DNA from 2 places in the Streptomyces sp. NBC_00286 genome. Region 1 is predicted to be linked to the other one. Evidence: riboswitches for the same ligand, from Rfam matches in the RefSeq annotation. Region 1 holds a riboswitch; the other holds the start of a gene.
What was found. Region 1 has a riboswitch for glycine ahead of gcvT (glycine cleavage system aminomethyltransferase GcvT). Riboswitches for the same ligand answer to the same signal wherever they lie in the genome.
Positions count from the first base shown of each region.

Region 2: it holds a riboswitch for glycine, as region 1 does, so the genes downstream of both, gcvP (aminomethyl-transferring glycine dehydrogenase) here and gcvT (glycine cleavage system aminomethyltransferase GcvT) in region 1, are expected to answer to the same signal.

Region 1 covers NZ_CP108054.1:2,989,785-2,993,185, reverse strand. The annotation lists gene glyA (serine hydroxymethyltransferase) at 1-343, opposite strand, end outside; gene gcvH (glycine cleavage system protein GcvH) at 358-747, opposite strand; gene gcvT (glycine cleavage system aminomethyltransferase GcvT) at 899-2,077, opposite strand; glycine riboswitch at 2,112-2,230, opposite strand; glycine riboswitch at 2,231-2,345, opposite strand; gene OHT21_RS13365 (AAA family ATPase) at 2,554-3,246, shown strand.
Region 2 covers NZ_CP108054.1:8,699,640-8,703,040, forward strand. The annotation lists gene OHT21_RS39300 (DNA polymerase IV) at 1-601, shown strand, start outside; gene OHT21_RS39305 (PRC-barrel domain-containing protein) at 649-1,020, opposite strand; glycine riboswitch at 1,141-1,237, shown strand; gene gcvP (aminomethyl-transferring glycine dehydrogenase) at 1,419-3,401, shown strand, end outside.

The DNA of each region.
Region 1 (3,401 bases):
TGTCGCCGGGCTTGAGCAGGGCGAACATCGCGGCGGCGTTGGCCTGGGCGCCCGAGTGCGGCTGGACGTTGGCGTGTTCGGCGCCGAAGAGCTCCTTGATCCGCTCGATGGCGATCCGCTCGACGACGTCGACGTGCTCACAGCCGCCGTAGTAGCGGCGACCCGGGTAGCCCTCGGCGTACTTGTTGGTGAGGACCGAGCCCTGGGCCTCCATGACCGCGACCGGAGCGAAGTTCTCCGAGGCGATCATCTCCAGGGTGGACTGCTGACGGTTCAGCTCGGCGTCGACGGCGGCGGCGACGTCCGGGTCGAGTTCGTGCAGGGGCTGGTTCAGAAGCGACATCAGTCAGGAGTCCTTCAGGAGGCGGAGTCGGAGCCGGAGAATTCGGTGTACTCGGCCGCGGAGAGCAGGTCCTTCGGCTCCTCGGCGATACGCACCTTGAACAGCCAACCGCCCTCGAACGGGGCCGTGTTCACCAGCGCCGGGTCGTCCACGACGTCCTGGTTGATCTCGGTGACCTCACCGGTGACGGGCGAGTACAGATCGCTGACCGACTTCGTCGACTCCAGCTCACCGCAGGTCTCGCCCGCGGTCACCGTGTCGCCGACCTCGGGGAGCTGGACGTACACGACGTCGCCGAGCGCGTTCGCCGCGTACTCGGTGATGCCGACCGTCGAGACGCCGTCCTCGGCGACCGACAGCCACTCGTGCTCCTTGCTGTAGCGCAGCTGCTGGGGAATGCTCATGGCCTGAATTCTCCTGTACGCGGGGGAAGGGTGATGAACGGGTTGTCGTGCGTGACGAGACCGCGGATACGACACGACACACGACACGCGGATACGAGACGGCACACGGGAACGTACGCCACGTCGCCGCGCCGCCGAACCGCCGGCGGGACTACTTCTGACGCTTGTAGAACGGCAACGCCACGACCTCGTACGGCTCGTGACTGCCCCGGATGTCCACGCCGACACCCGGCGTGCCGGGCGCGGAGTGCGCGGCGTCGACGTACGCCATCGCGATCGGCTTGCCGAGGGTCGGCGACGGCGCGCCGGAGGTGACCTCGCCGACGACCTTGCCGTCGGCGACGACCGCGTACCCGGCGCGCGGGACACGGCGGCCCTCGGCGACCAGGCCGACCAGGACGCGCGGCGGGTTCTCCTGAGCGCGCTCGGCGGCCTCGGCGAGCGCCTCGCGCCCCACGAAGTCGCCCTCCTTCTCGAACTTCACGACCCGCCCGAGCCCCGCGTCGAAGGGGGTGAGCGAGGTCGACAGCTCATGCCCGTACAGCGGCATGCCCGCCTCCAGACGCAGCGTGTCCCGACAGGACAGGCCGCAGGGGATGAGGCCCGCCGAGGAACCCGCCTCGGTCAGCGCCTGCCACAGCTTCTCCGCGTCGGCCGGGGCGACGAACAACTCGAAGCCGTCCTCACCGGTGTAGCCGGTCCGCGCGATCAGCGCCGGGACACCGGCGACCGTGCCGGGCAGACCCGCGTAGTACTTCAGGCCGTCCAGGTCGGCGTCGGTGAGCGACTTGAGGATGCCGGGGGACTCGGGGCCCTGGATCGCGAGCAGGGCATACGCGTCACGGTCGTCGCGTACGACGGCGTCGAAACCCCCACGAGCGGCGGCGCGCTCGGCCAGGGCGTCAAGGACCACCTCGGAGTTGGAGGCGTTCGCCACCACCATGTACTCGGTCTCCCCGAGCCGGTACACGATCAGGTCGTCGAGGATGCCGCCGTCCTCACGGCAGATCATGGTGTAGCGGGCGCGGCCGACCTTGACGCTCCCGAGGTTCCCGACCAGCGCGTAGTCGAGCAGCGCGGCGGCCTCCGGTCCGGTGACGGTGATCTCGCCCATGTGGGAGAGGTCGAAGAGACCCGCTTTCGTACGGACGGCCAGGTGCTCGTCGCGCTCGGAGCCGTACCGCAGCGGCATGTCCCAGCCGGCGAAGTCGGTCATCGTGGCGCCGAGCGAGCGATGCAGGGCTTGAATTGGGCTGTGGCGCGAAGCGCCTTCCGATAGGGCGGTGGTGGGTGACGGGTGGGCTGTGTGGCGTGGAGTGGTGCTGCTCATCGGACGGGCTCCCAAGGCATGACGGCGAGGTCGTTCCTCCCCATCTGTCATCGGAACCTGAGAGGTTCGCCATGACCTGTACGGTCAGTGGCTTGCACCGTGGGTGGAGCCGCCGCCCTGACTACCAGGAGACGACCCGCTTTTCAGATGTGCCTCGCCCGCGCGGTAACGGGGCCTGAGAGATTCAAGGGAGGGACTTGCTCCTTCGGCGCCCGGACACCCGTACACCTTCGTGTACACGTACCCGGAACTCTCCCGCGCGGATTCAAACGGCCGGTATGCAGTTGGCGCGCACATCATCGCACGCATCGGTGCGGCACGGCAGGGGGGTCATTCACAGCGGGCCCACAGGCGTTCACAGTGATCTGTGACGGGGCTGTGGCAGGGCAAGAACGAAAACGGAAGGCTGCGCGCATTACCTTCTCTTTACACTCGACGGGGATGGGTCTCCCGACCCGATGGGGAGGACGAACAGCGTGAACAGGACCACTGCGTACGCGACCGGTGCCGCCGTCGCACTGCCCAAGCAGCCCGCTGTCCCGGCTGCCCCGGCCAGGGAGGCGTGCGGCCCGTTCCCGGCGCCCGTCGTCCGTGATCTACGGGAGCGTGCGGGACACAGTCCGCACGGCCTGCGCTTCGGCGCGGCTGATCTCGTCGTCGTCACGGGCCTGCCGGGCAGCGGCAAGTCGACTCTGATGCGCCGCGCCGTGACGGGCGTGCGCATCGACTCGCAGGACACCCGCGACCGCTGGGACCACCGCCTGTCCCGCTTTCTGCCGTACGCGGTCTACCGCCCCCTCGTACGGGCCGCGCACTACGCGGGCCTGCGCCGTGCCCTGCGCTCCGGCGAGGGCGTCGTCGTGCACGACTGCGGCACCCAGGCCTGGGTACGCAACTGGATTGCCCGCGAGGCCCGCCGCCGCGGCGGCACGCTGCATCTGCTGCTGCTCGACGTCCCGCCGGACACGGCCCTCGACGGCCAGCGCGAGCGGGGCCGCGGCGTCTCCCGGTACGCCTTCGCCCGGCACCGGGCCGCGGTCGCCCGACTGCTGCGCTCCGTGGAGAAGGGCGACCTGCCGGAGGGCTGCGGCTCGGCGGTCCTCATCGACCGGTCGGCGGCGGATGTGCTGCGGCGGATCGACTTCGGTGACGGGCGCTCCGCTGGGTGAGGCGGGTCCAGGCTGCGGGTGCGTTGTGGCTGATCGCTCCCCCACTCTCGGCTTCGCTCGAGCGGGGGGACCCCCATCGCGGCGGAGCCGCAAATGTCACAGCCCCGCGCCCCTCAAGGAGGGACTGCGGCCTCCTTGAGGGGCGCGGGGCCGCA
Region 2 (3,401 bases), 5.7 Mb from region 1:
GGTGCGGGTGCGGATGGAGGTGCAGCGGCTCGCCGACCGGTGTGTGCGGCGGCTGCGCGGCGCGCATCTGTCGGGGCGGACCATCGTGCTCAAGGTGCGGCGGTACGACTTCTCGACGCTGACCCGTTCCGAGACGCTGAGGGGGCCCACGGACGACCCCTCGGTGGTGCGGGAGGCGGCCGCGCGGTTGCTGGAGTCCGTGGACACCACCGGAGGCGTACGGCTGCTGGGAGTCGGGGTCTCAGGGCTCGCCGATTACACGCAGGAGGATCTCTTCGCGCAGGTTCAGGCACAGGAGGAGGCACGGGCACACGAGGGGGAGCCGGAGCATCCGGCGGAGGACGAGACGCAGGAATCGGCCGAGGAGCGGGAGGCGCCCGCCGTGCGGCGGTGGGCCGCGGGGCATGACGTACGGCATGCGGAGTTCGGGCACGGGTGGGTGCAGGGCAGTGGCATCGGGCGGGTCACGGTGCGGTTCGAGACGCCCGACTCCGAGCCCGGGCGCGTACGCACCTTCCGGGTCGATGATCCGGAGCTGGAGCCTGCGGAACCGCTACCGCTGGTGCGACGAAGACCCAAGGAGGCCTCGTCAGCGGACTGAGCCCACGGCCTTCGAACCGGCCATCCGGCCTCCAGCGGGGCGGAGCTTCAGGACTCGTCCGAGCCTGCCAGGTGGCCGAAGTCGCGGTCCGGTGGGGGAGACGGGGGCGTCACGTCGAGGCCGTAGTGGTGGTAGAGCTGGAGTTCCTGCTCGGGGGAGAGGTGGCGGCCGACGCCGAAGTCGGGGGCGTCCTTGATCAGGGCGCGGTCGAAGGGAATCCGCAGGGCGCCCTCGACCAGTTCGCTGGGCTCCAGGGGCACGAAGGCGTCCCTGCCGAACATGCCGGTGCGTATGGCCGCCCACTCGGGCGTACCGGTCGCGTCGTCGAGATAGACCTCGTCGACGGTGCCGATCTTGTGGCCGTCGCGGTCGAAGGCCTTGCGGCCGATCAGGTTGCGCGGATCGATGTCGGTCTGCACGGGCCCTCCAGCTGGTCGCAACTCATCCGTCAGGAGTACGCATCCATACGCACTACGAAAGGGCACTTTGCGGCGGGCGGCCACTCGGGGGATGCCCGCTGGTACGCTGTCAACGGCCGCTGACCCCGTGCGGGAGAGTCCTCCAAGGCTTCATCGGAGGCGCCGAAGGAGCAAATCCTCCCCGGAATCTCTCAGGCCCACGTACCGCGCGGACGAGGCCACTCTGGAAAGCAGAGCGGGTGTTTGACGGCTTCCGCTCTCACCGACGGTGAAAGCCGGGACGCCGTACGCCGGCGGGCCGGTGAAGCTCTCAGGTTGAGATGACAGAGGGGGAGGCCGTCCGGGCACCCGCTCCGTGGTGCCCTCGAAGGTCGTTTCAGACCAGGAGGCCTCCGTACATGACCGCCCATCGCGTTCCGCTTTCCGAGCTCGAACGGGGTATCCCCTTCGAGCAGCGCCACATAGGGCCCGACACCGAGGCCCGGGCCAAGATGCTCGCGCAGGTGGGGTACGGCTCGCTCGAGGAGCTGACGGCCGCCGCGGTGCCGGATGTGATCAAGGACGCCGAGGCGCTCGGGCTGCCGGCCGCGCGTTCCGAGGCCGAGGTCCTCGCCGAGCTGCGCTCCCTCGCGGACCGTAACGAAGTCCTCGACTCGATGATCGGGCTCGGCTACTACGGCACGTTCCCGCCGCCGGTGATCCTGCGCAACGTCATGGAGAACCCGGCCTGGTACACCGCGTACACCCCGTACCAGCCGGAGATCTCGCAGGGCCGCCTTGAGGCGCTGCTGAACTTCCAGACCATGGTGTCCGACCTCACGGGCCTGCCGACGTCGGGTGCCTCGCTGCTCGACGAGGGCACCGCCGCCGCCGAGGCCATGGCGCTGTCACGGCGCGTGGGCAAGGTCAAGAACGGCGTCTTCCTCGTCGATGCCGACGCGCTGCCGCAGACCATCGCCGTCATCGAGACGCGCGCCGAGCCGATCGGCGTCGAAGTGGTCGTCGCGGATCTCAGCGAGGGCATTCCGGCCGAGGTCGCCGAGCGCGGTGTGACCGGCGCGCTCATCCAGTACCCGGGCGCCTCCGGTGCCGTACGGGACATCAAGCCCGTCATCGAGCAGGCGCACGAGCTGGGCGCGATCGTGACCGTCGCCGCCGATCTGCTCGCGTTGACGCTGCTTACCTCGCCGGGCGAGCTCGGCGCGGACATCGCGGTCGGTACGACGCAGCGCTTCGGCGTACCGATGGGCTTCGGCGGACCGCATGCCGGATACATGGCGGTGCGCGAGAAGTTCGCCCGCAACCTGCCGGGCCGTCTCGTCGGTGTCTCGCTGGACGCGGACGGCGACACCGCGTATCGGCTGGCCCTGCAGACGCGGGAGCAGCACATCCGCCGTCAGAAGGCGACCAGCAACATCTGCACGGCTCAGGTGCTGCTCGCCGTGATGGCCGGGATGTACGCCGTCTACCACGGTCCCCAGGGCCTCAGGTCGATCGCGCAGCGCACCCACCGGTACGCCACGATCCTCGCCGCCGGTCTGAAGGCGGGCGGAGTCGAGGTCGTCCACGAGGCGTACTTCGATACGCTCACCGTCCGGGTGCCGGGCAGGGCCGCCGAGATCGTCGCGGCGGCGCGCGAGGGCGGGGTCAACCTGCGCCTCGTCGACGCCGACCAGCTGTCCATCGCCTGCGACGAGACCACCACGCGGACCCAACTGGGCGCCGTCTGGACCGCGTTCGGCGTCGAGGGCGACATCGAGGCACTGGACGCCTCCGCCGCGGACACGCTGCCCGCCGCGCTGCTGCGCACCGACGACTACCTCACGCACCCGGTGTTCCACCAGCACCGCTCCGAGACCGCGATGCTGCGCTATCTGCGGCGCCTCGCCGACCGTGACTACGCACTCGACCGCGGCATGATTCCGCTCGGCTCCTGCACCATGAAGCTGAACGGCACCACCGAGATGGAGCCGGTCACCTGGCCCGAGTTCGGGCAGCTGCACCCCTTCGCGCCCGCCGAGCAGGCGCAGGGCTACCTCACGCTCATCCGTGAACTGGAGGAGCAGCTCGCCGAGGTCACCGGATACGACAAGGTGTCGCTCCAGCCCAACGCCGGTTCGCAGGGCGAGCTGGCCGGCCTGCTCGCCGTACGCGGATACCACCGCGCGAACGGCGACGAGCAGCGCACCGTCTGCCTCATCCCGTCCTCCGCGCACGGCACGAACGCGGCGAGCGCCGTCATGGCCGGCATGAAGGTCGTCGTCGTGGCCACCGCCGACGATGGCGAAATCGACGTCGAGGACCTGCGCGCCAAGATCGAGCAGCACCGTGACGAGCTGGCGGTGCTGATGATCACGTACCCCTCGACGCACGGCGTCTTC